DNA from 2 places in the Mesorhizobium sp. M0018 genome. Region 2 is predicted to be linked to the other one. Evidence: predicted binding sites of a transcription regulator. Region 2 holds the regulator's gene; the other holds the start of a gene.
What was found. Region 2 encodes LexA, which represses DNA repair genes until DNA is damaged. Its sites were predicted from a motif close to TGTTCNNNNTGTGTTCNG; they were not measured.
Positions count from the first base shown of each region.

Region 1 (16,109 bases), 180 kb from region 2:
GGTGCAGGCATGGCGCAGGATCAGCGCGCCCGGATCGACGATCTTCAGCTTGTCGCCGTTTTCGGTCACCGTCACGTCGTTTGTACCGGCAACCGCCACGACCGAGAACAGCGCGCCTTCCGGCTTCCAGCATTTGGTGCAGCCGCAGGCATGGTTGTGGGCGATCTGGCCCTTGACCTTGACCTTGACCGGGTTGCTGGTGCAGGCGCAGACCAGCGTGCCGCCGGCAAAATCGGCCTTTTCCCGTGGCAGTCCATTGTCGATTTTAGGATGCAGTTTTTCCGGCATTTTTGTCTCCTCCCTTGGTTCTATGCTGGTTCCGTTTCGATTACCGCTTCATTCTCCATACGGTGTTCTTGCTTGACGCGCTCTACCACCTTGAGCGCCTTACTCAGATATGTATCGCGCACGAGAAACGATATTTCTTCTCTGCCGCGGTCGATCTCATCGAGGTCGATGCGAACGCGGTTGTTATTCCTAAGCGCTACCCAAAGATGTTCGCCGAATTGCCAGCTCTGCATACTGAGCGACTCGCTGAAATTCGGATATCGGATCCGAACCCGGATCAGTACCTCCTTCAATAGACTACCACGCTCCTGATCGACTTGCCTTCATGCATCAGGTCAAAGCCCTTGTTGATGTCCTCGAGCTTCAGCGTGTGGGTGATCATCGGATCGATCTCGATCTTGCCGGCCATGTACCAGTCGACGATCTTCGGCACGTCGGTGCGGCCGCGCGCGCCGCCGAAGGCGGTGCCCATCCAGGTGCGGCCGGTGACCAGCTGGAACGGCCGCGTCGAGATCTCCTGGCCGGCGCCGGCAACGCCGATGATGACCGACTTGCCCCAGCCGCGATGCGACGCTTCCAGCGCCTGCCGCATGACCTTGGTGTTGCCGGTGCAGTCGAAGGTGTAGTCGGCGCCGCCGATCTGGTCGGCGCCGCGCTTGGTCATGTTGACGAGATGAGCCACGACATCGCCGTCGATCTCCTTCGGATTGACGAAATGCGTCATGCCGAATTTCTCGCCCCATTCCTTCTTGTCGTTGTTCAGGTCGACGCCGATGATCATGTCGGCGCCGGCAAGGCGCAGGCCCTGGATGACGTTGAGGCCGATGCCGCCGAGGCCGAACACGACCGCCGTCGCGCCTTGCTCGACCTTGGCCGTGTTGATCACAGCGCCGATGCCGGTGGTGACGCCGCAGCCGATGTAGCAGATCTTGTCGAACGGGGCGTCGGCATTGACCTTGGCCACCGCGATCTCGGGCAGCACGGTGAAGTTGGAAAAGGTCGAGCAGCCCATGTAGTGGAACAGCTTGTCCTTGCCGATCGAGAAGCGCGAGGTGCCGTCCGGCATCAAGCCCTGTCCCTGCGTGGCGCGGATGGCGGTGCACAGATTGGTCTTGCGCGACAGGCAGGACGGGCACTGCCGGCATTCCGGCGTGTAGAGCGGGATGACATGGTCGCCCTTCCTGACCGAGGAGACGCCCTTGCCGACGTCGACGACGATGCCGGCGCCCTCATGGCCGAGGATCGCCGGAAACAGGCCTTCCGGGTCGGCGCCCGACAGCGTGAACTCGTCAGTGTGGCAGATGCCGGTTGCCTTGATCTCGACCAGCACCTCGCCATCGCGGGGACCTTCGAGGTCGACCTCCATGATCTGCAGCGGCTTTCCGGCGGCAACGGCGACAGCGGCGCGCGTTTTCATCAGGCAATCCTCCCATGACAGTCTGCAATCCAGGTTAGATTTAACTTACCATTCAGCTCTGCGCTATGCACGAAGCGACGTTGTGACCCCGGATTTTCGTCAGCGCCCGCCGATTTGCATGCGGGATAGGCTCCGACTTTGCCTTGACCGGCCCCCTGAAGCCCATAAAACGGGAAGCCCGTAAAAGAAGGGCAGCCGAGGGACGAGGCCTGCATGTTCACAAAGATCCTGGTCGCCAACCGTGGCGAGATCGCCTGCCGCGTGATCAAGACGGCGCGCAAGATGGGCATCGCCACCGTCGCGGTCCATTCCGACGCCGACCGGGACGCCGTGCATGTCGAAATGGCCGACGAGGCGGTGCATATCGGGCCTTCGCCGGCTGCGCAAAGTTATCTGGTCGCGGAAAAGATCATCGCCGCCTGCAAGGCCACAGGAGCAGAGGCCGTGCATCCCGGCTACGGTTTCCTGTCCGAGCGGGCATCCTTCTGCGAAGCGCTGGAGCAGGAAGGCATCGTCTTCATCGGCCCGAAGCCGAAGGCCATCAAGGCGATGGGCGATAAGATCGAATCGAAGAAGTTCGCCAATGCGGCCAAGGTGTCGACGGTGCCCGGCTGGCTCGGCGTCGTCGAAAACGCCGCCCATGCCGAAAGAATAGCCGGCGAAATCGGCTATCCCGTGATGATCAAGGCTTCAGCCGGCGGCGGCGGCAAGGGCATGCGCATCGCCTGGAGCAAGGCAGAGGTGCGCGACGGCTTCGACCGGGCGCGGTCGGAGGCGAAAAGCTCGTTCGGCGATGACCGCGTCTTCATCGAAAAATTCATCGTCGATCCGCGCCATATCGAAATCCAGGTGCTCGCCGACGCGCATGGCAACACGCTCTATCTCGGCGAGCGCGAATGCTCGATCCAGCGCCGCAACCAGAAAGTCGTGGAGGAGGCGCCGTCGCCGTTCCTCGACGCCAAGACCCGCAAAGCCATGGGCGAGCAGTCGGTGGCGCTGGCCAAGGCCGTCGACTACCAGAGCGCCGGCACGGTCGAGTTCATCGTCGACAGCGACAAGAACTTCTATTTCCTGGAAATGAACACGCGGCTGCAGGTCGAGCATCCGGTGACGGAACTCGTCACCGGCATCGACCTGGTCGAGCAGATGATCCGCGTGGCGGCCGGCGAAAAGCTCGCCATCAAGCAGAGCGACGTCAAGCTGAACGGCTGGGCGGTGGAAAGCCGCCTCTATGCCGAAGATCCGTATCGCAACTTTCTGCCGTCGATCGGCAGGCTGACGAAATACCGGCCGCCGGAAGAGGGAAAATTCGGCGAAATCGTCATCCGCAACGATACCGGCGTTACCGAAGGCTCGGAAATCTCGATGTTCTACGACCCGATGGTCGCCAAGCTGTGCACCTGGGCGCCGACACGGCTGGCGGCAATCGACGCGATGTCGGAAGCGCTGGACAGTTTCGTCGTCGACGGCATCGAGCACAACGTACCGTTCCTGGCGGCGCTGATGCAGCATCCGCGCTGGCGGGAAGGGCGGCTATCGACGGCGTTCATCGCCGAGGAATATCCCGACGGCTTCGCGCCCATTGTGCCGAACAGCGAAGAAAACGCGGTGCTGGCCGCGATCGCAACCGCGGTCGAACTGCTGCGCCGCGACCGGCTCGACCGGCTGGGCGGGCGGCTGGCGCCGCATTCGGGCGCCTTGAAACGCGATTGGGTGGTGAAGATCGGCCGGGATTATCTTTCGGTTGCCATCGTCGAAGGCATGATTTCCATTCCGATGGAGCTCGACCTCACAATCGACGGCGGCAAACCGCTGACGGTGGCATCCGACTGGCGGCCGGGCGATCTCATCTGGCGCGGCACGGTCGGCGGCCGCAAGGTCGCGGCGCAAGTCAGGCCGGTGCTGAACGGGTTCCGCATCGCCTGGAAAGGCATCTCGGTGACAGCCCGCGCCATGCTGCCGCGCACCGCCGAACTCGAAAGGCTGATGCCGGAAAAAGTGGCGCCGGATACCTCGAAGATGCTGCTATGCCCGATGCCCGGCCTCGTCGTGTCGATTGCCGTTGCCGAGGGGCAGGAGGTCAAGGCCGGCGAGACGCTGGCCGTGGTCGAGGCGATGAAGATGGAAAACGTGCTGCGCGCCGAGCGCGACCTCATCGTCTCGAAGCTCAACGCCAAGCCCGGCGACAGCCTTGCCGTCGATGCTGTGATCATGGAATTCGCGTGAGGTTGGACCCGCCCTCGACGCTCTGTCTGAAGTTGGCGGGACAGCGCGCCCCTCTGTCCTGCCGGACATCTCCCCCTCAAGTGTCCCTAAAGTGGGGAGATTGGCAGCTTCGGGGCCCAGCTCGCTCCTGCAACGTTGGAAATTGGCGAAAGCCGAGATGATGGCCAATCTCCCCCCTCATGGGGGAGATGTCCGGCAGGACAGAGGGGGGCGCGAAGGAACGCGACCTGCAATCCTCTGGATACGCCCTCGGGAGACGGACAACTCGAATTTTTCCCCGTCGCGCCGTATTTTGTTCTTGCTTTGTGCCGGCAGCTATGCTATTAATTTGGCTATGGTGCTAATTGGCTCCAACGACCCGCCCGCCGAGGCGGGTTTTGTTTGTAGCCTGAGGTTGGCGGGACAGCGCCCCTCTCTGTCCTGCCGGACATCTCCCCCACAAGGGGGGAAATTGGCAGCTTCGGCGGTTGCTCTAAACCTCCAAAGCTCTAATCACTAGCGCTGGACTCGTGCTACCCGGCGCTCGACAATACAACTTCATCGACTGAGTCCTTTCAGGCGGCGCGAAAAAACCATGGCGGATGAAAGACTTCCACGCGATCCCTTGCTGCGCGAGGCCTATGCAAAGGCGTCGCGGGCGGAGGCGGCGGCGCGTCGGTTCATTCATCTGCGCGTGCATTCGGCCTATTCGCTGCTCGAAGGTGCCTTGCAGCTCGGCAAGATCGTCGGCCATGCGGTGCAGGACGAATGCCCGGCAATCGCCGTCACCGACACCAACAATCTGTTCGGCGCGCTGGAATTCGCCCAGAAGGCGGTAAAGGATGGCATCCAGCCGATCATCGGCTGCCAGATCGACCTCGCCTTTTCCGGCGAGGCGAGCGACAGCCAGCGCGACCGCAGGCGGCAAGGACCGGAGATGCGGCCGGTCGTCCTGATCGCCGCAACCGAGGCCGGCTACGGCAATCTGGTCAGGCTGGTCAGCCGCGTCTATCTCGAGACACCGCCCGGCGAAGCGGTGCATCTGACGAGCGAGATGCTGCAGGGCCACACCGACGGATTGATCTGCCTTACGGGCGGGCCGCGCGGTCCGATAGGCACTGCATTGAAACAGGATCGCCGCGAACTCGCCGAGACCCGGCTCTCGGCGCTCAAGAGCCTGTTCGGCGACCGGCTCTATGTCGAGCTTGAGCGCGTGTCCGGCTATGACCGCGCCATCGAGCAGTTGTCGGTCGATCTCGCCTACCGCCACGATCTGCCGCTGGTTGCCACCAACGAGGCGTTTTTCTTCTCTCGTGAAGACTATGAGGCGCATGACGCCCTGATCGCCATCGCCGAAGGTTCCGTGGTTGCGGCCGACAATCGCCGCCGCCTTTCGCCCGACCACTTCCTGAGAGGCCAGGCCGATATGGCGAGGCTGTTCGCCGACCTGCCGGAAGCAATCGACAACACCGTCGAGATCGCGCTGCGCTGCTCGTATTACCCGAAGACCCGCAATCCGATTCTGCCGCGCTTTGCCGGCCGCGATGTCGCCGACGCCGATGCTGCGGTCAAGGCGGAGGCGCAGGAGCTTGCCAGGCAGGCGCATGAAGGGCTAGAGGCGCGGCTGGCGGCGCACGGGCCGACGCCCGGCTATACCGTCGAGCAATATCGCGAAAGGCTGGATTTCGAGCTCGGCGTCATCGAGAAGATGAAATATCCGGGCTATTTCCTGATCGTTGCCGACTTCATCAAATGGGCCAAGGCACAAGGGATTCCGGTCGGCCCGGGCCGCGGATCGGGCGCCGGCTCGCTGGTCGCCTATGCCACGACCATCACCGACATCGACCCACTGCGTTTTTCGCTGCTGTTCGAGCGCTTCCTCAATCCCGACCGCGTGTCTATGCCCGACTTCGACATCGACTTCTGCCAGGACCGGCGCGAGGAAGTCATCCGCTACGTCCAGCAGAAATACGGCCGCGACCAGGTTGGCCAGATCATCACCTTCGGCACGTTGCAGGCGCGCGCGGTGCTGCGCGACGTCGGCCGCGTGCTGCAGATGCCTTACGGGCAGGTCGACAAGCTGAGCAAGATGGTGCCGTCGAACCCGGCCAATCCGGTCAAGCTCGCCGACGCCATCGCCAACGAGCCGCGCTTTGCCGAAGAGGCGGAGCGTGAGCCGATCGTGCAGACGCTGCTCGATACGGCGCAGAAACTGGAAGGTCTTTATCGGCACGCCTCGACGCACGCCGCCGGCATCGTCATCGGCGACCGGCCGCTGTCGGAGCTGGTGCCGATGTACCGCGATCCGCGCTCGGACATGCCGGTCACGCAGTTCAACATGAAATATGTCGAGCAGGCCGGGCTGGTGAAATTCGACTTCCTTGGCCTGAAGACGCTGACGGTGCTGGACAGGGCCGTCAAGCTGATCCGCCGCCGCGGCATCGAGATCGATCTTGCCCACATTCCGCTCGACGACCCCGAAACCTACGCCATGCTGTCGCGCGGCGAGGTGGTCGGCGTGTTCCAGGTGGAAAGTGCCGGCATGCGCAAGGCGCTGATCGGCATGCGGCCCGACTGTATCGAGGACATTATCGCGCTGGTCGCGCTCTACCGGCCGGGGCCGATGGAGAACATACCGACCTACAACGCCAGAAAGCACGGCGAGGAGGAGATGGCGTCGATCCACCCGAAGATCGACCATCTCGTCAAGGAGACGCAAGGCGTCATCGTCTACCAGGAACAGGTGATGCAGATCGCGCAGGAGCTCTCCGGCTATTCGCTGGGCGAAGCCGATCTGCTGCGCCGCGCCATGGGCAAGAAGATCCGCGCCGAGATGGACAAGCAGCGCGAGCGCTTTGTTTCGGGCGCGGTCGAGCGCGGCGTCGGCAAGCCGCAAGCCGACTTCATCTTCGACCTGCTGGCAAAGTTTGCCGACTACGGTTTCAACAAATCGCATGCCGCCGCCTATGCCGTCGTCTCCTACCAGACCGCCTATCTGAAGGCGCATTACCCCGTCGAATTCCTGGCGGCATCGATGACGCTCGACATGGGCAATACGGACAAGCTCGCCGATTTCCGCCAGGATGCGCTGCGCCTCGGCATCGAGGTGGTGGCGCCGTCGGTCATGACGTCGTTCCGGGATTTCGAGGTCGGCGAGAACCGCATCTTCTATTCGCTGGCCGCGCTCAAGGGCGTCGGCGATGCGGCGGTCGAGCACATCGTCGCCACGCGCGGCGAAAAACCCTTCAAGAGCCTCGCCGATTTCTGTGAAAGGGTCGATCCGAAGATCGTCGGCAAGCGCGTCTTCGAAAGCCTGATCATGGCCGGCGCGCTCGACTGCTTCGGTCATGACCGCGCGGCGATGATGGCCGGCGTCGAGCGGATGATGGGGCTGGCGTCGCTGGCGCAGCAGAATGCCGTCACCGGCCAGCATGACATCTTTGGCGCCTCGCTCGGCGCACAGTCGCAGGCGCTCAACTTGCCGGCGACCGATCCCTGGCTCGCCGCCGACCGCCTGCACCGTGAATTCCAGGTGGTCGGGTTCTATCTCTCGGCGCATCCGCTCGACGAATACAAGGCGGCGCTGCAGAAAATGCGGGTGCAGACCTGGGGCGAGTTTTCGGCCGCCGTCAAACGCGGTGCTGCCGCCGGCCGGCTCGCCGGCACGGTGACCACCAAGCAGGAGCGCAAGACGCGCACCGGCAACAAGATGGGCGTCGTGCAGTTCTCCGACACCTCCGGCCAGTATGAAGCGGTGCTGTTTTCCGAGGGGCTGGCGCAATACCGCGACCTGCTCGAACCCGGCCGCTCGGTGGTGATCACCGTTTCGGCCGAGGACAGGCCTGAAGGCGTCAATCTGCGCATCCAGACCGTGCAGTCGTTGGAGGAAGAGGCAAGCCGTATCCAGAAAGCGTTGCGCATCTTCGTCAGAAATGACGCACCGGCATCGACAATCCAATCGCAGCTTGGCCAGCGTGGCGACAGTCAGGTGAGCATCATCGTCATCAAGGAAGGCGGCGAGGGCGAGGTCGAGATCGAGTTGCCCAACCGCTACCGCGTATCGCCGCAGATCGCGTCGGCGATGCGGGCGGTGCCGGGCGTGGTCGAGGTGGAACTGGTCTAACAGTTAGCGCACGCTTATGAAGCGGCGATCTCCGCCGGTTGCGGTGCTCTCCGCTGCAGGTTGAGCAGATTTCCCATGAGGATCAGCAGGGCGCCACCGGCGGTGAAGGCGTCGATCTGCTCGTGATAGAGCAGCCATCCGATCACCGCCGACAGCGGCACGCGCAAAAAGTCCATTGGCGAGATGACCGTCGCATCGGCATAGACAAGTGCGCGGGCCATGCAGAAATGCGACGACATGCCGGTGAAGGCGATGAGCAGGATCCACGGCCAGAGCTCAAGCGGCGGGTTGCGCCATTCGTAAAGCGCCGGGACGAGGCCAAGCAGCGACTGGATGATCAACATCCAGAAGATGATGCGCACGACGCTGTCCGTCCGCGTCAGCGACTTGACGAGGACCACCGAGACGCCGAAGCAGACCGCGGCTCCCAGCACGATGACATGTCCCGGATTGACCGCGCCGACGCCCGGACGCACGATGATCACAACGCCGATCAGCCCGAGCACGATCGCCGCCAGCCGTGGCCGGGACAGCCTTTCGCCGAGGAAAGCGACGGCCAGCAAAGCGGTCCAGATCGGCGTCGTGAATTCGATCGAGATCAGTACCGCAAGCGGGATCAGCGTCAGGGCGTAGAGCCAGGCAGCCTGGCCGGTATAGTGGACGACGTTGCGGGCGATATGAGCCAGCGGGCGTCCGGTGCGCATCGCCGCAAAACCGCCTGACATCATGACCAGCGGCAACAGGATGAAAAAGCCGATCACCGAGCGCAGCTCGAGCACCTGGAAGACGTTTAGTTCGGCCGTCGTGGCACGGCCGGCCACCGACATCGCCAGGAACGAGGCGATCGACAGCGCCATCCAGAACGCGGCCTTGGGGATCGAGGGTGCGGGTGCCATGCGGCTATGTCGCAAGCCGGAGCGCTCATCGCAACCGCTAGCCGACGCATTCGACTGGGCCAGCCGCGCAGCGTTGCAAACAGTGATGTTGAAGCCGGAACCCGCCGCTGAGGGGAGCGTTGGTCCCTCAGTGTTTGCGTGCTGTGTTTTGGATACCAACGAGGAGCGGTCCGATGAAATCACTTGCACGATTTGTACTTGCCGGCTGCCTGACGGCCGGGGCCGGGGCAGCGCATGCCGACGATCCGGATTTTCTTCGCTCATTCCAGGGGAATTTCGCCGGCAAAGGCATCGTCAAGGTGACCACCGATGCGCCGACGGTGAATGTCTCCTGTCATTTCAATTCCGACGCAACGTCGAGCTCGCTGTCGCTCGACGGCAGCTGCCGCGGTCTTATCGTGGTAACGCGCGCCATCAGCGCCGATCTCAAATCGAGCGGGACGAAATACACCGGCACCTATGTCGGATCGCGCACCGGGCCGGCGCAATTGAGCGGCAGCCGCTCCGGCAACGCAATCAATCTCGGCATCCGTTGGGCCAAGGAGGTCAATGGCGATCGCAAGGCGCAAATGACGGTCGAGAAGAACGGCGAGAATGGCATGCGGCTGATCGTCGTCGATACCGATCCGAAAACCGGGAAGAGTGTGGTGACCACCCGGATCGATCTGCAGCGCACGTGACTGGGGCAAGTTGATATTCAGGTGGAGGCCGGCCTGCGAAAAGCGGTTTCCTGCGCATCCAGTGCTCACGTACTCACAAGTGCGCTCCGCTCCGGTTCTCGGAAACCACCCTTCTCGACTCGGCCTGACCTGAATCTCAAACATGCCGGTATCATTCCTCGACCGGTTCGGGCGGATGGGCATCGCGGCCCTTGCCGAAGGTATAGCCGGTTTCCACCGCCCTGCGGCCGAACTTGCCGCGCAGCGTGTCGATGGCGCCTTCGGCCATGGCGCGCTTGCGTGACTGGACGTCGACCAGGTCGGGCGGGTCCGCCCGGTCATCGTCGGAGAGATCGCTGACGCCAATGCCGAGCAGCCGGTATTTCGTGCCATCCGCTTCCTTGCGCAGCAGCTCGAGCCCGGTCTGAAAGATGCGGTCGGCCAGCCGGGTTGGATCGCCGAGCTGGCGATTGCGCGTGCGGATCCTGAAATCCTGCGTCTTCAGCTTGAGGACGACGGTGCGTCCGGCAATTCCGGATTTCTTCAGCCGGGCCGAGACTTTTTCCGACAGCGCCCTCAGCACCGAAACCAGTTCGTCGACGGAGGCGATGTCGGTATCGAAAGTGGTTTCCGCCGAGACGCTTTTCGCGTCCTGGTCGGGAACGACGCGACGGTCGTCCTCGCCGCGCGAAAGCCGGTAGAGCCGGTCGCCCATGACGCCGTAGCGGCGCATCAGATCGCCACGTTCCATACGCTGCAACTGGCCGATGGTGCGGATGCCGTCGCGCTCGAGCGTGGCGGCAAAGGCCTTGCCGACCCCCCAGATCAGCGTCACCGGCTGCTCGGCCAGGAAGCCGATAGCCTCGGCCTCGCCGATCACCGAAAAGCCGCGCGGCTTGCGGAAGTCCGATGCCACCTTGGCCAGGAACTTGCAGTAGGAAAGACCGGCCGAAACGGTGATGCCGATCTCCTTTTCCACGCCGAGTGCGAAGCGCGCCAGGACCACCGCAGGCGGCAGGCCATGCAGGCGCTCGGTGCCGGCGAGGTCGAGAAAGGCCTCGTCGATCGAGAGCGGCTCGACCAGCGGCGTCAGCGCCTGCATCATGGCGCGCACCTCACGGCCGACGCGGACGTATTTTTCCATGTCCGGCGGCAGGACCACCGCTTCCGGGCAGGCTTCGAGCGCCTTGAACATCGGCATTGCCGAGCGCACGCCGTGGATGCGGGCAATGTAGCATGCGGTGGAGACGACGCCGCGCTTGCCGCCGCCGATGATCAATGGCCGGTCCTTCAACGCCGGATTGTCGCGCTTTTCGACCGCCGCGTAGAACGCGTCGCAATCGATATGGGCAAGGCGCAGCCGGTAGAGCTCCGGATGGCGGGCGAGCCGTGGACTGCCGCAGCGCTCGCAACGGCGTGCCTCGCTGCGCTGAAAACTCAGGCAGTCGCGGCAAAAACCGTGTTCGGGATTGTTGACAGGGGCCGCCATCGCTGCGAACATAAAGAGAACAAATGCAATGGTACGTCAGGACGGATGCCACGACAAGGCGGTGGGCCGGGAGAGAGCTCATGAATACGACCATAGCGCCGCTAGTGCCCGAGCTTTGGGCGGATTTCGAAGATCTTTTCGGTAGGCAAGGCGCCTGCTACGGCTGCTGGTGCACACATTTCCGGCTGTCGCCCGCAGCGCGCCGCGCGAGCAACCGGGAGCGCAACAAGGACCACATCAAGGCGCGGATCGAGGCCGGGCCGCCGCCGGGCCTGTTGGCCTTCGAGGGTGGCCAGGCGGTCGGCTGGATGCAGATCGGCCCGCGTGCCGACGTGCCCGAATGGAACAACCAGGGCAGGGGGTCGGCGCCGATCGACCCCGCCGACGCCAGCGATCCGGGCGTCTGGGCGATCTCCTGCTTCTTCATCCGCACCAAAGCACGCGGCAAGGGCCTGTCGCACCGCCTGGTCCAAGGCGGCATCGAGTTCGCCCGCGAGAACGGCGCGCGGCTGATCGAGGCCTGCCCGATCGACCTGTCGAAGGATTCGCGCTCGATCGGGCTGTTCGTAGGCTCGTCGCGGGTCTTCGAGAAGGCCGGGTTCCAGCGATTGGTCGAACGTAAGCCAGGCCGACCGCTGGTGCGGCTGGTGCTTTAGCCGGATGCGCTTTTGGCCTACAGCCGGCGTCTTGCCGCTGTAACGCTGTTTCACTAATACAAGCAATGATTTGGCCCGAGACAACGGAGAATCGACGTGAAGCGTGTATTGCCACTTGTTCTCGCCGTCGCGTTTAGCGCGCCCGCTTTCGCCCAGACCGTCGACAGCCAAGGCGCGAAGAAGCTTACCGATGATCTGGCACATTATTTCGGCAGGCAGGGTTTCGATATCGGGCTGGTGAAAATCACTGCCGACGGCGATGCGTACAAACTCGCCGTCGATTTCAAGCCGCTCGTCGCTTTGCTGTCGAAACAGGATTCCTTCAAGTTCGACGTCACGCCTTACGACATGCGGGTCAAGCCGCGCCAGGACGGGCAGTGGGACGTGTCGGCGGATACGTCGCTGACCGGATCGTTCGATTTCAAGGGGCCTCAAGGGCCGCAGCACATCGACTTTTCGGTGTCGAACAACAAGTTCACCGGTGTGTATGATCCGGCCCTGGTGGCCTTCGTCAGCGCCACGGGGTCAATGGACGCTATGACGATGAAAACCCGGGAGCCGAAGCAAGAGGCCGATGTCTCTGCCGGTGCCGGCACCGCCACGCTAAATTCGACGAAATCGGCGAACGGCGGCATCGATTTCACTGTCGCGGAAAAGATCTTGAATTTTGCTGAAGTCCTCAAAATCAACGATCCCGAGCGAGGGTTGAATTTCCCGGTCACCCTCAATGCGCCGGAATTTTCGGTGCATGCAAACGGCAAGGGTGTTCGGACAAAGCCGTTGATGGATCTGCTTGCTTTTGCCGTCGCTAATGAAGACGAGGCGAAACTGAAAGTAAATCAGGCGGAACTTAAGTCACGTCTCCTTGCGGCGTTGCCTGTCTGGGAAAGAATCGACGGAACGTACGCCTTCAAGGATTTCGCAATTGAGAGCCCAGTCGGCAAGTGGGGTGCGAAGCAGTTGGATTTGGCTAGCGGCATGGATGGCGTCTCCCAGAACGGCAAGATCAACTATGGGATCAAGGCCTCCGGTCTGACGATCCCCCGGCAATTGCTGCCCGCCTGGACTGGTCCACTGGTGCCGACGGATATCGACCTCAACTTCGGCGGTGCCAATATCGATCTCGACACGATGGCGAAGAAGGCGATCGAAGCCTTTGATCTCAATAAGAATCCGCCGTTGCCGGGGGAATTCGGCAAGGCTTTGGTCGCCGATTTCAAGGCCAAGAAACCCAAAGTAATCCTCGGCCACTCGACCGTGAAGAATGGCGACGTCGAAGTCGCCATGGAAGGCGAGATGACTTTCCCGGGCGGCGAAAAGCCTGATGCGACCGTGACCGTCGCTGTGGCCGGCTACGACAGGATCGTCGATGCCTTGAAGGAAGGCGCCAAGAGCGATGAGCAGATGGCGCAGGCCTTCCCCTTTGCGCTGGCCGTCAAAGGTTTTGGCAAGACGCTGCCGGATGGCCGGCTGGAATGGGTGATCAACACCAAGGCCGATGGGTCCGTTGCGGTCAACGGCGCCATGCTGAAGGGGCCGGATGAAGTCCAGGACGACAGCGCCGGCCAGGATGACAACTCGGGCGATGATGGCGCGAATGGAACGGACAATTCGACCGGGGGCGAGGATTCGGACGGCGGCGACAATGGCGGGGCAGGACCGAAGCTGCAGCCCTGAGCGCTCCCATTAAAGCCCCAGAGCGCTCGCGATCTTCGGCGCGGCGTCGCGCCAGTCTTCGACGACTCTGACGCCGTCCGGCGGCGGCGGCAGGAAAGCGCGCAGCGAATTGTCGGCCATCAGATGGAAGAGATACGCATCGGCGACCGAGTTCTGCACCGACACACAATTGGACGGCTGATCGTCGACGAAAGCGACCGGGCGGCCCTTGTTGCCGCGCAATTTGGCCACCGCCGGTCCCTTGGCCATTTCGGTGGTCAAAAGCGGGTAGGGCAATCCGAGCGCGTCGAGATGCGCACGGCGCACCACGCGGTGCTTGTGCGGCATGGCGGTTAGCAGAACGATCTCGGCGCTGTCGCTAAGCGCTGCAAGAGCATCCTCGGCACCGTCGGTGATGCTTTGCCAATCGGCCTGGGCGTCAAAGAATTCCCCCAGAAGTGCCGTAACCTCGGGCTGTTCGATCAAACGGCCGCTCGCCGTTTCGGTGATGTTGCCGGTGAGGCGGAAGGAAGCCAGCGTCAGGCCGAAGCCGCGCGATTTGAGGAAATGCGGAAACGGCCGGATGAATTCGAGCACGACGTCGTCGACGTCGAGCACCAGCAGCGGCCGGTCGTCGGCGGCCAGCTCCTCGATCTGCCGCGCCGTCTCGGGATCGTCGCTCATACCGAATGCTCATGATTGTCGTCGCCGAGCGGCAGCGCCCGCAATGCCTTGCCGACTGCGGCGGGCGGCGTTCCGGTCTCCTCGGAAAAACGCATCAGCGTCGGCTCATGGGCAAGGATGAACTGCAGCACGCCGGCCAGGAATCCCGGCTCGCCCGCCGCCCGGCGGATGGAATGGGCTTCGATGCCGGTGATCGCCAGGAAGCGGGGCAGAAGTTCCGGATCGGCGGCGACGAAGCCCAACGCCTTTACGGCAATGGTTTCCGCTTCCTCGCGCATTGACGCTGCGTTTGCCATCGCTACCTTCCTTCATGGGCGGAATCGTTCTGTTTTCGCAGTAGTGGCAAGTGTCGCCGGCAGCAAGCCGCCGATCTGGAATCCGAACGCTTTTAGGGCGGCCGGTTTGCGTTTCGTCAATCATATTGCCGTATAGTGGGAACAGGTTTGGTGCGTGCCGACAAGGGCGCATGACGGCACCCTTCGAGTGGAAGGTCAGCCGGGACGGGAAATCGATGCCAAAGAAGGTTATGATCGTCGAAGACAACGAGCTCAACATGAAGCTCTTTCGCGACCTCATCGAAGCGAGCGGCTACGAGACGGTGCGCACACGCAACGGCCTGGAAGCGCTGGATCTGGCGCGGCAGCACAGGCCGGACCTCATCCTGATGGACATCCAGCTGCCGGAAGTGTCGGGCCTCGAGGTCACCAAATGGCTGAAGGAGGACGATGATCTCCACGTCATCCCGGTCATCGCCGTCACCGCCTTCGCGATGAAGGGGGACGAGGAGCGCATTCGCCAGGGCGGCTGCGAGGCATATATCTCCAAGCCGATCTCGGTGCCGCGTTTCATCGAAACCATCAAATCCTACCTGGGCGATGCCTGATGTATCTTTCCAGCCGAGCCGGAGCTTTGTGAAATGACCGCGCGGATCCTCGTCGTCGACGACATCCCAGCCAATGTCAGGCTGCTGGAGGTTCGGCTGCTCGCCGAATATTTCGAGGTCCTGACCGCCACCAACGGGCCGGACGCGATCGAGATCTGCGAGAACGGCAAGGTCGACGTCGTGCTGCTCGACGTGATGATGCCCGACATGGACGGGTTCGAGGTCTGCCGGCGGCTGAAGGGCGACCCGGCGACATCGCACATCCCTGTCGTGATGATCACCGCGCTCGACCAGGTTTCGGACCGGGTGCGCGGCCTCGAGGCCGGCGCCGACGATTTTTTGACCAAGCCGGTCAACGATCTGCAGTTGATGACGCGCGTCAAGAGCCTGGTCAGGCTGAAATCGCTGACCGACGAGCTGCGGCTGCGCGCCTCGACGACACGCAATATCGGCATCGAGGAGCTTTTGAGCCGCAACTTCGCTACCGACGATGCGGTGCCGAAGGTGCTGCTGGTCGACGAGCGCAAATCCTCGTTCGAGCGCATCCAGAAGATGCTGCGCGGCAGTGCCGATCTCGACGTCGCCAACGATCCGCATGCAGGCTTCTTCCAGGCCGCCGAGCAGCCGTATGAATGCGTGATGATCTCGACGGCCTTCGCCGATTTCGACCCGCTGAGGCTCTGCTCGCAATTGCGCTCGCTCGATCGCACCCGTTTCCTGCCGATCATCCTTCTGGCGGACGAGGGCGAGGAGGGGCGTATCATCCGCGGCCTCGAACTCGGCATCAATGATTATCTGATGCGGCCGATCGACCAGCAGGAGCTGACCGCGCGGCTGCGTACGCAGGTGCGGCGCAAGCGCTACAACGACCAGCTTCGCGCCAGCGTCACCCAGACCATCGAGATGGCGGTGACCGATGCCCTGACCGGCCTGCACAACCGGCGCTATCTCGACAGCCATCTGCAGACGCTGTTCGACCGCGCCGTGGCACGGCGCCGGCCGCTGTCGGTGATGATCACCGATCTGGACCGCTTCAAGAGCATCAACGACGCGCATGGCCATGACGGCGGCGACGACGTGCTGCGCGAATTTGCGCGGCGGCTGCGCAAGAATGTGCGCGGCATCGACCTGGCCTGCCGCTTTGGCGGCGAGG
Region 1 is NZ_JAMYVL010000007.1:256,230-272,338, reverse strand. Features, by position in the region: gene gfa (S-(hydroxymethyl)glutathione synthase) at 1-288, opposite strand, end outside; gene NKJ81_RS12830 (hypothetical protein) at 309-581, opposite strand; gene NKJ81_RS12825 (S-(hydroxymethyl)glutathione dehydrogenase/class III alcohol dehydrogenase) at 578-1,705, opposite strand; gene NKJ81_RS12820 (acetyl-CoA carboxylase biotin carboxylase subunit) at 1,919-3,931, shown strand; gene dnaE (DNA polymerase III subunit alpha) at 4,506-8,033, shown strand; gene NKJ81_RS12810 (DMT family transporter) at 8,048-8,929, opposite strand; gene NKJ81_RS12805 (hypothetical protein) at 9,103-9,609, shown strand; gene NKJ81_RS12800 (DNA polymerase IV) at 9,761-11,089, opposite strand; gene NKJ81_RS12795 (GNAT family N-acetyltransferase) at 11,158-11,733, shown strand; gene NKJ81_RS12790 (hypothetical protein) at 11,830-13,410, shown strand; gene NKJ81_RS12785 (hypothetical protein) at 13,420-14,073, opposite strand; gene NKJ81_RS12780 (DUF3572 domain-containing protein) at 14,070-14,369, opposite strand; gene NKJ81_RS12775 (response regulator) at 14,585-14,956, shown strand; gene NKJ81_RS12770 (PleD family two-component system response regulator) at 14,990-16,109, shown strand, end outside.
Region 1: a site for LexA is predicted at 4,225-4,242, ahead of dnaE (DNA polymerase III subunit alpha). Genes of this name have one in related genera too.

Region 2 (16,109 bases):
GCAACAAGAAGCTCAAGGACAACGCGCTTGAGGCCGCGGTGCAATTGAAGCCGCGCGGCACCTTCTCGCAACAGCAGCTCGATGCCGATGTCGAGGCGGTCAAGGCCGCATACCGGCGTATCGGCCGCGACGATGCCGCCGTGACCACCCAGATCATGGATCTCGGCGACAACCGGGTAAACGTGGTCTTCAACATCAACGAAGGCGGCCGCACCCAGATCGCAGCGATCAATTTCGTCGGCAACAGCGCCTATTCGAGCCGCCGGCTGTCGGACATCATCTCCACCAAGCGTTCGTCCTTCCTGTCGTTCGTGCTGCGCGACGACGTTTATGACGAGGACAAGCTGCGCGCCGACCAGGAGCTGCTGCGCCGCTTCTATTATAATCACGGCTATGCCGACTTCCAGGTCGTCTCGGCTGTCGGCGAACTCGACGACACCACCAACAAATACACCGTCACCATCACGGTACAGGAGGGCGAGCGTTATACGTTCGGGGATGTCAGCGTCGAAAGCACGATCCCCGAGGTCGACGCCAAGTCACTTGAATCGGTGGTCGAGACCCACAAGGGCGATGTCTACAACGCCAAGAACGTCGAGGACACGATCATCGCCTTGACCGAAAAGGTCGCTGGATCCGGCTATGCCTTCGCCCAGGTGACGCCGCGCGGCGACCGCAACTTCGAGAACCACACGATCTCGGTCGTCTATACGGTCGATCAGGGGACCAAGGCCTATATCGAGCGCATCGAGATTCGCGGCAACGATCGGACGCGCGACTACGTCATTCGCCGCGAGTTCGATGTCAGCGAAGGCGATGCTTTCAATCAGGTGCTCATCCAGCGCGCGAAGAGGCGGCTGGAAGCGCTCGATTATTTTGAAAAAGTCGAAATTTCCACCGTTCCGGGTTCTGAGCCGGACCAGGTTGTGCTGGTGGTAGATGTGGTCGAGAAATCGACCGGTGAGTTCACGGTCGGCGCCGGTTATTCGAGCGGCGGTGAAACGTCAGGTCCGTCCGTCGAAGGTTCCGTCAGTGAGCGCAACTTCCTCGGTCGCGGCCAATTCATCAAGGTGGCGGCGGGCGGTGGCAAGAACTCGCGCGACTACAGCTTCTCTTTCACCGAACCCTATTTCCTCGGCCGCCGGATCGCGGCCGGCTTCGACATCTACAAGCAGAGCCGAAACTACGACCATTACGACAGCGACACGACAGGCGCGACCGTCCGCTTCGGTCTGCCGATCACCGACAATATCTCAACGCAGCTGGCTTATAATATTGCGCAAGAGAAGTACGAGTTCGACGAGGGCTGCGTTCCCGTTATCAATGGTGGCACCTGCGACGTCTCCCAGGCGATCGTAAACGGCGTTGAAGAGAGCCCATGGCTCAAGTCCTCGGTCAGCCTCGGCCTGATCTACAATACCATCGACGACATGAAGAACCCGCATGACGGTATTTATGCCAATGTCGGCACCGAAGTGGCTGGCGTCGGCGGCGATGCCAAGTTCATCAAGGTCACGGCGCGCGGCAGCATTTATCAGACGCTGTCCGAACAATTGGACCTGGTGGGCCTCATTTCGGGCGGCGCCGGCCATGTCCAAGGCTATGGCAACGGCGATCTGCGCGTCTTCGACCATTTCCAGAGCAGCGACCGTATGATCCGCGGTTTCGAATACGGCGGCATCGGCCCGGTTGCTTCGGACAACAGCAATGACCATCTCGGCGGCACCACCTACTTCAATGCCTCGGCGGAAGCTCAGTTCCCGCTGCCGGTCATCCCCGAAAGCTTCGGTTTGCGTGGCGCTGTGTTCGCCGATGCGGCAACGCTCTACGGCAGCAAAATCGCAAGTGGCCTTGTCAATTCTTCGACAACCGGCATGGAATGGCGCGCTTCCGTCGGTGTCGGTTTGATGTGGGCATCGCCTTTCGGCCCGATCCGCATCGACTATGCGATCCCGGTCAAGAAGGAAAAGACCGACGACGTGCAGGAATTCAACTTCGGCATATCGACCCGCTTCTGATGTGCGGGCAATGATGCTTCCGGCTCGTTTGGATCCGGATGGCAGTGATCCGACACTACAGCGCAGCGCGTCCTATCGGACGCGCAAAGGACGTTGTAGCATTTTGATTTGCGCATGATCCTTTCCGAGGGTCGATTTCCGATTTCGGGGTCATGCGCTAGCTGGATATTGCTTCTGGAATGACCGATCCGGTGTTCTTCGCGCCCTCACGCCGGTATACGGCCGGCGAAGTCGCGAATCTGACCGGCTCGACGCTTGTTGATTCCGGTCTCTTCGATGTATCGATCGAGGCTCTGGCGCCCGCCAACGAAGGCGGCGAGAACGCCCTTGTCTTCGTCGATGGCAGGCGCAATTTCGCCCTGATGCAGTCACTGCGGGCGGCGGCGGTTCTCTGCCCTGCCGAATTTGCCGGCAAGGCGCCGGCGGGCATCGCGGTGCTGGTGCATCCGCGCCCGCAGCAGGCCTTCGCAATGGTCGGGCGTCTGCTTTTTCCGGCGGCTGCAACGCCTGGACCGATGACCGGCGAAACCGGTATCTCGCCGCACGCCCATATCGATGCGACCGCCCATGTCGAGGCCGGCGCGATCATCGAAGCGGGTGCGATCATCGGACCTCGCGCTGCCATCGGCAGCGGGACCGTCATTGCCCCGCATGCGGTCATCGGTCCGTCCTCGCAGATTGGCCGCGACGGCTATGTCGGTCCAGGTGCCAGCGTGCAATATGCGTTGATTGGCAATCGCGTCATCATCCATGGCGGTGCCAGGATCGGCCAGGATGGCTTCGGTTTCGTGGCCGGCGCCAAGGGTCCGGAGCGGGTTCCGCAGATCGGCCGCGTCATCATCCAGGACGACGTCGAGATCGGGTCGAATACGACCGTCGATCGCGGCGCCATGTCCGACACGATCATCGGCCAGGGCACCAAGATCGACAATCTGGTGCAGATCGCGCACAACGTTCGCATCGGCCGCAATTGCATTATAGCCGGGCTTTCGGGTATTTCCGGTTCCGTGACGGTAGGCGACAACGTCACCATGGGTGGCGGTGTCGGCCTTGCGGATCATTTGACCATCGGGTCCGGGGCCAAGCTTGCGGCAAGAAGCGGGTTTATGAGCAATGTGCCTGCCGGTGAGATTTGGGGAGGATATCCGGCGCAGCCGATGGCGGAAGCCATGCGCGAGATAGCGGCCTTGCGCAGACTTGCACGGACGCGCAAACAGGGTGAGGGGGGAAATGGCTGACATCGCAGCGGCGACGCTCGAAGCGGTTGACATAATGCGGCTGATGAAGCTCCTGCCGCACCGCTATCCGTTCTTGATGATCGACCGTATTGTCGACATAGATGGCGACGAATCCGCCGTCGGCATCAAGAACGTCACCATAAACGAGCCGCATTTCCAAGGTCATTTCCCCGACCAGCCGGTCATGCCCGGCGTGCTGATCATCGAGGCGATGGCGCAGACGGCCGGCGCCATCTGCATCCGCAGCCTTGGTACGGAAAAGCCGTCGCTGGTTTATTTCCTGACCATCGACAATGCCAAGTTCCGCAAGCCGGTCGTTCCAGGCGACCAGCTGAAAATTCATGTGAAGAAAATCAAGAAACGCGGCAATCTTCTCAAATTCGCTTGCGAGGCCCTCGTCGATGGCGCCAAGGCGGCGGAAGCCGAGATCTCGGCGATGATGGTCGCAAGCGGCTGACAAACGAATGCTAATGAAAATCCAGACAGTCATCCATCCATCCTCGGTCATCGAGGCAGGCGCCCAAATCGGCGAAGGCGCCCGCATCGGGCCCTTCTGTCACGTCGGCCCCGACGCCGTGATCGGCGACCGCGTCGAACTGGTCAGCCATGTCTCGGTGATTGGCGCGACCACCATCGGTGCATCGACCAAGGTCTATCCGATGGCGATACTGGGCGGGCCGCCGCAGAACACCAAGCACAAGGGCGGCCGTACCACGCTGGTGATCGGCGAGAACTGCACGATCCGCGAAGGTGTCACCATGCATGTCGGCACCGATTCCAGCCGCGGCGAGACGACGATCGGCGACAACGGCAATTTCCTTGCCTATGCCCATATTGCCCATGACTGCGTGGTCGGCAAGAACGCCACCTTCGCCAATCAAGCGACGCTAGGCGGGCATTGCGAAGTCGGTGACAATGTCTACATCGGCGGCCTTACCGCAGTTCATCAGTTTGTCCGCATCGGCGATAACGCCTTTCTCGGCGGTTGCTCGGCGATCGTCGGCGACGTCATTCCTTACGCCATCGCCGTTGGCAACCGTGCCAGCCTTCGCGGCCTCAACATCATTGGCCTGAAGCGCGCCGGCCTGCCGCGTACGGAGATCCACTTGCTGCGCAAAGCCTACAAGACGATCTTCGATCGCTCCCGGACCGTCGGCGAAAACATCGAATTTGCCAAGGCGGAATTCGCCTCGTCGCCGACTGCCATGAAGATCGTCGACTTCATCGCCGGTCGCGGCAAGCGGCACTACGCCGTGCCGTCCCTCAAGGGTAGCGACGGCGACGATACCGATGATGAAGACTGAGGGCAGATGACGAAGATTGAGGCTGCCGGAAAAGGCCTTGATCTCGCGCCAGATGCCAAGGTCGGCATCATCGCCGGCGGCGGCAGTCTCCCGGTCGAAATTGCCCGAGCGCTCGCCCGGCAAGGCAAATTGCCCTTCGTCGTGATGGCGGCCGGCGAGGTCGATCGCATAGCCGATTTCGAGCCCTATGAGCAGGCAACCTTGAGGCTGGAAGACGTCGGCTCGCTGCTGCCGATCCTTAAGCGGCACCACGTCACGCATCTCGTAACCGCGGGTCATATCACGCGCCGCCCCAGGCTGAGCGCCATGCGCCTCAATTTGGGCCTGCTCGCGTGGCTACCCAGCCTCTTCGTCGGTGTAACCCGGGGGGACGATACGGTGCTGAAACTGTTCGTGCGCAGGATCGAGCGCAGCGGCATCAAGGTCGTCGGCGCTCACGAGATCGTGCCGGAGCTGGTCGCCGCCGAAGGCCTGCTGACCAAGGCGGCGCCACGCAAATCCGACTGGCGTGACATCGAGGCGGCGCACGCGGCGGCAAAAGCCATCGGCGCGCTGGATATCGGCCAAGCGGCTGTTGCGGTCGGCGGCCGCGCCATTGCGTTGGAAGGCGTCGAAGGCACCGACGGGCTGCTCGAGCGGACAAGGGAGTTGCGCGGGCACGGCAGGCTGGCCGGCGGGAGCCGCGGTGTTCTGGTCAAATGCGCCAAGCCCGGTCAGGAACTGCGTGCCGATCTGCCCTCCATCGGCCCGCTGACAGTCGAGGCCGCGCATGCCGCCGGACTGGCCGGCATTGCCGTCGAAGCCGGTCGCTCGCTAGTGCTCGAAGGTCCCGCCACCATCGGACGTGCCAATACGCTCGGCCTGTTCGTGATCGGCCTGCCTGCTGCGGAGCCGGCGCATGGCGAATGAGCGGCCGTTGAAGATAGCCATCGTCGCCGGCGAGGAGTCCGGCGACCTGCTTGGCGCCGACCTTGTGCAGGCGCTCAAGCGCATGACCGGGCGCGAAGTTCGGCTTGTCGGCATCGGCGGCCGCCATTTGCAGGCGCTCGGCCTGGCGCCATTGTTCGACGGCAGCGAGATCGCACTGATGGGGCTTAGCGCCATCCTGCGCGACCTGCCGCGCCTGATACGGCGGATCGGCAAGACGGCAAACTCGATTGCCGGTGAAAAGCCCGATTGCCTTATCACCATCGACAGTCCGGACTTCTCGCTGCGCGTCGCCAAGAAGGTGCGTGCCGCCGATCCGACTATCCCGATCGTCCACTATGTCTGCCCGAGCGTGTGGGCTTGGCGGCCGGGCAGGGCGGCGGCGATGAAGCCATATGTCGATCACATTCTTTGCATCCTGCCGTTCGAGGTGAAGGAACTCGCTCGCCTGGGCGGGCCGCCCGGCACCTATGTCGGGCATCGCCTTACACACGATCCGGGCATAGTCAGTGCCGCAAGGGCGCAGGCGCAGCCGCGTAACCTCGCCGCTGACCGTGTGAAAACGTTGCTTGTATTGCCCGGTTCGCGTCGCGGCGAGGTGCGGCGCCTGGTTGGGCCGTTCGGCGAAACGCTGTCGATCCTGCGGGCGCGCGGGCACCGCTTGCGCCTGCTGTTGCCGACGGTGCCGCACGTCGCCGACCTGGTCAGGACCTCGGTCGCGAGCTGGGACGAGAAGCCGGAGATCATCCTTGATGCCGAACGCAAATGGCAGGCCTTCGGCAAGGCGGATGCGGCGCTGATCGCGTCGGGGACGGTATCGCTGGAACTGGCACTGGCGAGTGTGCCGATGATCTCCTGCTACCGGCTCGATCCGGTCATGCGCATGGCGCAGCCGCTGATCAAAGTATGGAGCGCAGCCTTGCCCAATCTCATTGCCGACCGGCCGGTTGTGCCGGAACACTACAATCAATATGTGCGGCCGCATTATCTGGCGCGGCAGTTGGAAGCGCTGTTCTCCGATACCGCCTACCGCACCTGGCAGAAGCACGGTTTTGCCGACATTGCCGGGCGTATGGCAACCGCCAAGCCGTCAGGCGAGATTGCCGCGGGGGTGGTGATGGGGATGGTGAGGAAGTGAGTGAATTATGAATTGTGAATTGTGAATAGCGGTTTCTATGGACAGGGAGCGACGCTTCGCTACTCCCATTCACCATTCACCATTCACCATTCACCACCTTCACCGCTTCGCGATTGGCACGTAGTCCCGTTCCGGCGCGCCGGTATAGAGCTGGCGCGGGCGACCGATCTTCTGGTGCGGGTCCTCGATCATCTCCTTCCACTGCGCGATCCAGCCGACGGTGCGGGCGACCGCGAACAGCACGGTGAACATGGTGGTGGGAAAGCCCAGCGCCTTCAGCGTGATGCCGGAATAGAAATCGACGTTCGGATAGAGCTTCTTCTCGATGAAATAGGAATCGGTCAGTGCGATCCTTTCCAGCTCCATGGCGATGTCGAGCAGTGGATCGTCCTTGATGCCGAGCTCGCCCAGGACCTCGTGCGCGGTCTTCTGCATGATCTTGGCGCGCGGATCGTAATTCTTGTAAACGCGGTGGCCAAATCCCATCAATCGGAACGGATCGTTCTTATCCTTGGCGCGCGCAATGAATTCCGGGATGTGATCGACATGACCGATCTCGCCCAGCATGTTCAGGGCTGCCTCGTTGGCGCCGCCATGTGCGGGACCCCACAGGCAGGCGATGCCGGCAGCGATACAGGCAAAAGGATTGGCGCCCGACGAGCCGGCCAGGCGGACGGTCGAAGTCGAGGCGTTCTGTTCGTGATCGGCGTGCAGGATGAAGATGCGCTCCATCGCGCGGGCCAGCACCGGATTGATCTTGTATTCCTCGCAAGGCACGGCGAAGCACATATGCAGGAAATTGGCTGCGAAATTCAGCTCGTTCTTCGGGTAAATGAATGGCTGGCCGATGTGGTATTTATAGGCCATCGCCGCGATCGTCGGCATCTTGGCGATCAGCCGCATTGACGCGACCATGCGTTGATAGGGGTCCGAGATATCGGTGGAATCGTGATAGAAGGCCGACAGCGCGCCGACCACGCCGCACATCACCGCCATCGGATGCGCATCACGGCGGAAGCCGGTGAAAAAGCGCGACATCTGCTCATGCACCATAGTGTGGCGCGTCACCCGGTAGTCGAAATCGTCCTTCTGCGCCTTGGTCGGGAGTTCACCATAGAGCAAGAGATAGCAGACTTCGAGGAAGTCGCCGTGCTCGGCCAATTGGTCGATCGGGTAGCCGCGGTGCAAAAGAATGCCGGCATCGCCATCGATGAAGGTGATTTCCGATTCGCAGCTCGCCGTCGACGTAAAACCGGGATCGTAGGTAAAGACGCCGGCGGTGTTGTAGAGCGAACCGATATCGATGACGTCAGGTCCTACCGAACCACTTCGTATCTTGAATTCATGGGTTTTGCCGCCGAGTTCCAGCTTGGCCGTCGATGCCTGGGTTTTGCCGCCAAATTCCATTTTTGTCGCAGGTTCGGTCATAGCAAACTCCTTTTTGTTTCCTCAGGCCGGCAAAGGCAAAATATCTGAACCCAACACGTCAAAAGCATCGGAATACGCACATTTGCGCCCGCAATTGAATCTGCGCGGCAGATTAGGCCAAGACCCAATGTTGCACTGCGAAACACACCTTTCAATGCCAATCTTCTTGGGCCAGTTTGCTAATCGATTTGATCAGCGATCCGCGCCAGGCTTTCCTCGCGGCCAAGCACGGCAAGCACATCAAAGACACCTGGCGAGGTACTTTTGCCGGTGAGCGCGGCGCGCAAAGGTTGGGCCACGGCGCCGAGTTTATAGCCGGCGGCCTGCGCATAGTCGCGGATCGCGGCTTCGGCTGAGGCGGCAGACCACCCCGAAACCGTGGCTAGTGCCGCATGAGCGCCCCGCAGGATCGCGCGTGCCTCACCGCTGAGCAGCGCCGCCGCCTTCTCGTCGACCGGCAGCGGCCGTTCGACGAAAAGGAATTCAGCCCCTTCAACAAGTTCGACCAGCGTTTTGGCGCGCTCCTTCAGGCCCGGCAACGCGGCAAGCAGTTGCGCCCTGCGTCTGTCGTCGAGGCGAGCGGCGATTGCCGGGCCGCCTTCTAGATAGGGCAGAGTGGCGATGAAGATGTCGAGCAGCGCCGCGTCGTTCATCCGGCGCATATGCACGCCGTTAAGCGCCTCGAGCTTGGCGAAGTCGAAACGGGCGGCGCCCTTGTTGACGTCGCCAATGTCGAACCATGTAATCATGTCGGCGATCGACATGATCTCATCGTCGCCGTGGCTCCAGCCAAGCCTCGCCAGATAGTTGAGCAGCGCCTCCGGCAGGTAGCCCATGGCGCGATAGGCTTCGACGCCAAGCGCACCGTGCCGCTTCGACAGCTTGGCGCCGTCGGCACCGTGGATCAACGGGATATGCGACATCGACGGCACCTCCCAGCCCATGGCGTGATAGATTACGGTCTGGCGTGCGGCGTTGGTCAAATGATCGTCGCCGCGGATGATGTGGGTGATGCCCATGTCGTGATCGTCGACGACGACGGCATGCATGTAGGTGGGATTGCCGTCCGAGCGCAGAATAATGAAATCGTCGAGATCCTTGTTGGGAAAGCGCACGTCGCCCTGGACGCGGTCATGCACCACCGTCTCGCCGTCTGTCGGCGCCTTGATGCGGATCGCCCCCTTGGCGCCGGGCGGCGCCTCCGACGGGTCGCGGTCGCGCCAGCGCCCATCATAGCGGGGCGGAAGCCCCTTGGCTCGCGCTGCCTCGCGCATCGCCTCCAGCTCCGCCGGCGTCGCGTAGCAGTAATAGGCCTTGCCCACGCGCACCAGCTCCTCGGCCACCTCGCGATGGCGCGGCGCGCGCTCGAACTGCGAGACAGGCGCGCCGTCCCAGGTGAGTCCGAGCCAGGAAAGCCCGTCGAGAATGGCTGCCGTCGCCGCATCCGTCGACCGCTCACGGTCGGTATCCTCTATACGCAGCAGCATCGTGCCGCCCGTGTGCTTGGCGTACAGCCAGTTGAACAGCGCCGTGCGCGCGCCGCCAATGTGCAGATAGCCGGTGGGCGAGGGGGCAAAACGGGTGACGACCTTATCGGGCATGGAACTCTCAGGCGGGCGAAGGAAGTGGGTTTGCGGACTTTCGCGCGTTGCGCGTTCATGTAGCATAGGAGGTCGAGGGCGCAAGGGGCAGACCCGATGGCTGTGCGAGGCCGTGGTGCGGGCGAGGGCGAGGACGTTGGCAGCGACGTCAGCGAACGCTTGCTGTTTGCCGCTCCCCCGCCTGTCCTGCCGGCACCGGCATTGCTACCTGCTCCGCGCTTCGATGCTCCGTCGCTGCCGGCCAGCGACCCAGCAACGGTTCTCGTGCCCGCGGGCGAGCCTATCGTACGCCTGCGCAGGCGTTTCCGCCTCCCGTCACCGTCCCGTATCCGCAACAGCGTAACCACAGCGGCCGGTCTGGAACTCGACCGCGGCATCGCCTTCCTGCTGGTGCCGGTGTTCCTCGCATGCGGGGTGGTCGTTTATTTCGGGCTGTCGGTGGAGCCGGCCTTTCCACAGCCGATCGCAATCGCGCTCCTCGCGACCCTTTGTGCCGTCGTCTCGCGGTCATGGCCCAGGACGCGCCTGTGCTTCATGGTGGCGCTGCTCTGCGCGCTTGGCGTACTTGCCGCCAAGTTCGAAACATGGCGTGTCGGAACGCATATGCTCGGCTCCGAAATCTCGACGCGGCTGACGGGTCGCGTCGTATCGTACGAGCCCATGGCGAGCGGCCGCATCAGGCTGACAATCGATGTGATCTCAACCGCCAGGCCGACACTGCGCTACATGCCGGAACGGGTCCGCGTTTCGGCGATGAAGATACCGGCTGAGCTGACCGCCGGTTCCGAGATCACCGGCTATGTGCGGCTGCTGCCGCCGACCGGCCCGGTGCGGCCCGACAGCTATGATTTCTCCTTCGACAGCTATTTCGCCGGTATCGGCGGCAGCGGCTTTTTTCTCGGCAATCCGAAAATCGTGTCGTCGGACAGCATGCCGCTTGCCGCGCAGCTTTCTTCCGCGATCGAAGACGCGCGTGAATCCATCGCCGACCATATCCGCAGCCGCATCGGCGGTGCCGAGGGCGAGATTGCTGCTGCGCTGATCGTCGGCGTGCGCGCCGGCATTCCCGAGGAGATCAACGAAGCGATGCGGCGCACCGGCATCTACCACATCATCTCCATCTCGGGGCTGCATATGGCGTTGGTCGCCGGCACCATCATGGCGCTGCTGCGGGGTGCCTTCGCGCTGTTTCCCGATTTCTCATCGCGACGGCCGGTCAAGAAATATGCCGCGGCCGCCGCGCTTTTTTCGATTGCGGCCTACCTCGTCTTTTCCGGCATTGTCGTGGCGGCCGAACGCAGCTTCATCATGCTGGCGGTGATGCTTATCGCCGTGCTGTTCGACCGGGCCGCGCTCACCATGCGCAACCTGGCGATCTCGGCCATCGCGGTCATCCTGGTGTCGCCGCACGAGGTGGTCGGTCCGAGTTTCCAGATGTCCTTCGCCGCGACGGCGGCCCTTGTCGGCGCCTATGCAGGCTGGTCCGATTACCGCGCCGGCAGGGCCACCACGCCGCCGCCGCGGCAGTCGCCGCTACGCTTTGCCACTCGAAAGGTCCTGCTGGGCATGTGCGGTCTGGCGATGACCTCGATCATTGCAGGGAGCGCCACGGCGCTTTTCGCCATATGGCATTTCCAGCGCGTGGCGCCGCTCAGCCTGTTCGCCAATCTGGCCATCATGCCCATCGTGTCACTGGTCGTCATGCCCTTCGCCGTTCTCAGCGCGCTGGCGATGCCGTTCGGTGCGGATGGCCCTTTTCTCTATGTCATGGGCAAGGGGCTGACGGCGATGATCGCCCTGTCCGGGTGGATCTCGGAGCGCTCGCCGATCGATGCGGTCGGGCTGATTTCGCTGAGATCCGTCCTTCTGGTGACGATCGCCCTCGTCATTGCCAGCATGGCGACGACGTGGTTGCGGCTGGCGGCACTTCCTTTTGCGCTCGCCGGCTTGCTGACGACAACGCAGACACGCATACCCGACGTATTGGTCTCGGAGGACGCACGGCTGGTCGCGCTGCCGATCGGCAGCGGTGAACTCGCGGTCAACCGGGCACGCCCGAATGAGTTCACCATCGACAACTGGAAACGCGCGCTCACATCAGAGGCTATCGTCGCGCCGGAAACACCTGGAAAGAACGACCCGCAATTCGACATTGCCGATCCGGCCGACCTACCGCCGGGCATGCCGTTCATTTGCACGGACGGCCTCTGCCTTGCCAGGCATCCATCCGGCGCGATCATCGCCCAAGCCAAGGACCGCGATACTGCGCGGCCAGCCTGCGCCTTTGCCAGCTTGATCGTCATCGACGACGCCACCGCCCATAACCCCTGCTACTACGACCGGCTGGTCCTCGTCGTCACCAAACGGCAACTAGCGCGCGCGGGAAGTGCCGCCGTCTATTTCGATCCACAAGCGGCAACACGCGCCGAGATCCGCTTCGCCGTCGAAAAATCATACCGGCCCTGGCACGTGCAGCGGAAATTTTCACGCGCGGCACGGGGCCTGCCGCCATACCGCCGGGCCGACAACCCCAAAGCCGGCGCCAAGGGCGGAGCTCAGTAGCGGCGGATCAGTCCGACGAGCTTGCCCTGCACCTTGACCCTGTCTGGTCCGAAGATGCGCGTCTCGTAGGCCGGATTGGCGGCTTCCAGGGCGATCGAGGCGCCCTTGCGGCGGAACCGCTTCAGCGTCGCTTCCTCCTCGTCGACCAGTGCCACCACGATCTCACCGGGGCTCGCCGTATCGGCATTGCGGATGATCACCGTGTCGCCGTCGAAAATGCCGGCCTCGATCATCGAATCGCCTTTGACCTCAAGCGCATAATGCTCGCCGCCCATGATCATATCCGGCGGCACCGAAATCGAATGCGTCTGGTGCTGGATGGCGTCGATCGGCACACCGGCAGCGATGCGGCCCATCACTGGGATCGAAACGGCGGCGACGACATCGTCGTCATTTCCGGCTGCGGGCACGCGCGACGATGTCGGCTTGCCTTGCCGAGGGGCGCCTTGCCCAAGACTGCCCTGGATGACACTCGGCGAGAACTTGCGTGCCGCATTGAGGCCGGGGGCGATCGAGTCAGGCAGGCGTAGCACCTCCAGCGCACGGGCCCGGTTGGGCAAACGGCGAATGAAGCCGCGCTCCTCCAGCGCCGTAATCAGCCGGTGGATTCCGGATTTGGAAGCCAGGTCGAGCGCTTCCTTCATCTCGTCGAATGAAGGCGGGATACCGCTTTCCTTCAACCTTTCGTGGATGAACATAAGCAGTTCGTGTTGTTTGCGTGTCAGCATAGCGACCCCCAACAGAATCAGAAAAACAAACCCAGAACAAACACTATCTGTTCCAGTTGTGTTCCGCAACTGTTTAAAGTTTAATGAATGCGTTAAGGCTCGGGAAACAAACGACGTCCCCTACCGGCGTACCGCATTTTCACCGCCGCGAGCCTCATCGCCTTGATTCTGCTTTCGTTTGCGCCCTTCTGGCCTCCTAGAAGGCGGCACTGGCATCGGCCGTCGGTCGGCAAAAGGCACGGAATTGAACCCGTATCGACTGTGCGGTTTGGTCAATGCACCGTGAACGAAACGAACTCAAAACGCCAACCTCGGGTTAAGTCCCGGTTTCCACCGCCTGGTCAGGCTGCTTCTCGCCGGTGGAGCCTTGCTGCGCGCAACCAAGTAATGGAAGAACAGTCGATGCGTGTCCGGCGTTGCGTTGGATCTTGGGGGAGCAGACAAATCATGACAGGAATTCCCGATCTCGTGGCCATAAAGGCGATGGATGCCGCGGATCCGCTGCGCGCGATGCGCGACCGCTTTGTGTTGCCGCAAGGAGTGATCTATCTCGACGGCAATTCGCTAGGAGCTGCTTCACGTGCCGCTTTCGATGAACTGCACAAGGCCGCGACCGAAGAATGGTCGCATGATCTCATCCGCGCATGGAACACGGCCGGCTGGTTCAACATGCCGCTTGAACTTGGCGACCAGCTCGGGCGCCTGATCGGGGCCGCGGCCGGCCAGACAGTGGTCTGCGACACGACATCGGTCAATATCTACAAGCTGCTGCACGCCGCCATGGCCATGCGACCGGAGCGGCAGGTCATCGTCGCCGAGGGCGATAGTTTTCCGACGGACCTCTACATGGCCGAGGGTGTGGTTTCGACGCGAAAAGATACGCTGCTGCGCCTCTCGGGAGTCGACGCGCCGACCATCGAAGAGCTGATCGACGAACGCACCGCTGTGGTGCTGGTCAACCACGTCAACTATAAGTCGGGCGAACTGCGCGACATGCCGGCGCTGACGCGCAGGGCTCAGGAAGCCGGGGCGATGATCGTCTGGGATCTCTGCCACACCGCCGGCGCGATGCCAGTCGAACTCGACAAGGCAAACGCCGATTTTGCCGTTGGCTGCACCTACAAATATCTGAATGGCGGCCCGGGCGCGCCTGCCTTCATCTATGCGGCTGAGCGGCATCTTTCCGACATCCAGCAGCCGCTCACCGGCTGGTGGGGCCATGCACGGCCCTTCGCCTTCGAGCCAGGCTATGCGGCCGGCACCGGCATCCGCCGGTTTCTGTGCGGCACACAGCCGGTCCTGTCGATGCGCACGCTGAAGGGCGCGCTCGACATCTGGAACGATGTCGACATGACGGCGGTGCGCAAGAAGAGCATCGCGCTGGCGGATCTGTTCATCGAGCTTGTCGAGGCAAAGTGCGGCACTTACGGGCTCACGCTCGAAAGCACGCGCGATGGGGAAAAACGCGGCAGCCAGATTTCATTCATGCATGAGCATGGCTACCAGGTCATGCGCGCGCTGATCGAACGTGGCGTGATCGGCGATTTTCGCGCGCCATCGACCATGCGCTTCGGCTTCACCCCGCTCTATGTCGGCTATGCCGATGTCTGGCAGGCCGCCAAAGTGCTTGAGGACATCCTGCACACCGGTGCGTGGAAGGATGCGCGCTTCGCCATCAAAGCAGCTGTCACTTGAGATTGATGCGAGAGCTGGAATCGTGAGGCTGGCGACGACGCGCCGCGCGATGCTTACGGCTACGCTGCAGGGCCATATGCCAGGGAGGGCGCAGGGTGTTCGAACGTCACATTGCCGATTGGGACAACGCCTATGCCAACAGCGCCAACATAGCCGGCAGCGATCGCTGGCCGGCGGCCTGGATCGAGCCCGCGCGGGTTTTCCGCGACGTGCTTTCGACCGAGGGCAGGGCGCGGCTCGACATGGCCTATGGCGACAATCCACGCAACCGGCTCGATCTTTTCCTGCCGGCCATCAAGCCCAAGGGACTCGTGGTGTTCGTTCATGGCGGCTACTGGATGGAATTCGACAAGAATTTCTGGTCGCATCTTGCCGCTGGCCCTGTTGATCGCGGCTATGCGGTGGCGATGCCGTCCTACACGCTCTGTCCGCAGATACGCATTGGCGGCATCGTCAAGGAAGTCGGCGCGGCGATCGGCAAGGCGGCGGCGATCGTTGCAGGGCCGCTGATGCTGACCGGGCACTCGGCCGGCGGCCATCTTGTTAGCCGGATGGTTACGGCGACGACGCCGCTGGCGCCCGAAGTCGTCCGGCGCGTTCGTCATGTAGTGTCGATCTCGGGGGTGCACGATTTGCGCCCGATCATGCGCACCGGCATGAACGAGACGCTGGCGATCGATGAGGCCGAGGCGCAGGCCGAAAGCCCGGTGCTGCTGCGCCCGATGGACAAGGCCCGCCTGACCTGCTGGGCCGGCGGCGGCGAGCGCGCTGAATTCCTGCGTCAGAGCGCGTTGCTGGCCAACATCTGGATCGGCCTGGGTACCGCGACCAGCTCGGTGGTCGAGCCTGACCGGCATCATTTCAACATCATCGACGGTTTGGCCGATCCAGACCATCCGCTGACCCGGACCTTGATTTCGGAGTGAGGCAGGTTCAGCGTAGCATCAGTACGTCGCAGGGGGAGCCCGCCGCCGCGGCAGGCGCGAACGGCGCGCGAACGATCAGCCCGTCGGCATCGGCCAGCATTTTCAGCATCGAGGAGTCCTGGATGCCGAACGGCGTCGCCACGAGCGTACCGGCGTCATCAATGACAACAGCCCGCACATAATCTTGCCTGAGATCGTTGGCCGGCATGGCGGCACCGAGCCGTGCCCGACGTATATCCTGCTGAAAGGCGCGGCCGCCGAGCCGCGCCAGCAGCGGCTTCAGGAAGAGCTGAGTGCAGACCAGGCTTGCCACCGGATTGCCGGGCAGGCCGATGCAGCGAATGTCTCCCAGCCGCCCGAACATCAGTGGCTTGCCCGGCCGCATGGCGATCTTCCAGAAATCGAGCGTCATGCCTTGCCCGGTCAGCACCTCATGGACGAAGTCGTGGTCACCGACCGAGGCACCGCCCAGCGTGACGATGACGTTCGCGCCAGCCTTCACGGCCTTTTCAACCAGCGCAGCGATCGCCTCCCTGCGGTCCGG
Region 2 is NZ_JAMYVL010000007.1:76,168-92,276, reverse strand. Features, by position in the region: gene bamA (outer membrane protein assembly factor BamA) at 1-2,018, shown strand, start outside; gene lpxD (UDP-3-O-(3-hydroxymyristoyl)glucosamine N-acyltransferase) at 2,198-3,256, shown strand; gene fabZ (3-hydroxyacyl-ACP dehydratase FabZ) at 3,249-3,713, shown strand; gene lpxA (acyl-ACP--UDP-N-acetylglucosamine O-acyltransferase) at 3,727-4,560, shown strand; gene NKJ81_RS11935 (LpxI family protein) at 4,567-5,469, shown strand; gene lpxB (lipid-A-disaccharide synthase) at 5,459-6,625, shown strand; gene gltA (citrate synthase) at 6,725-8,053, opposite strand; gene gltX (glutamate--tRNA ligase) at 8,233-9,654, opposite strand; gene NKJ81_RS11915 (ComEC/Rec2 family competence protein) at 9,751-12,216, shown strand; gene lexA (transcriptional repressor LexA) at 12,210-12,944, opposite strand; gene kynU (kynureninase) at 13,392-14,639, shown strand; gene NKJ81_RS11900 (hormone-sensitive lipase) at 14,735-15,565, shown strand; gene NKJ81_RS11895 (molybdopterin molybdotransferase MoeA) at 15,573-16,109, opposite strand, start outside.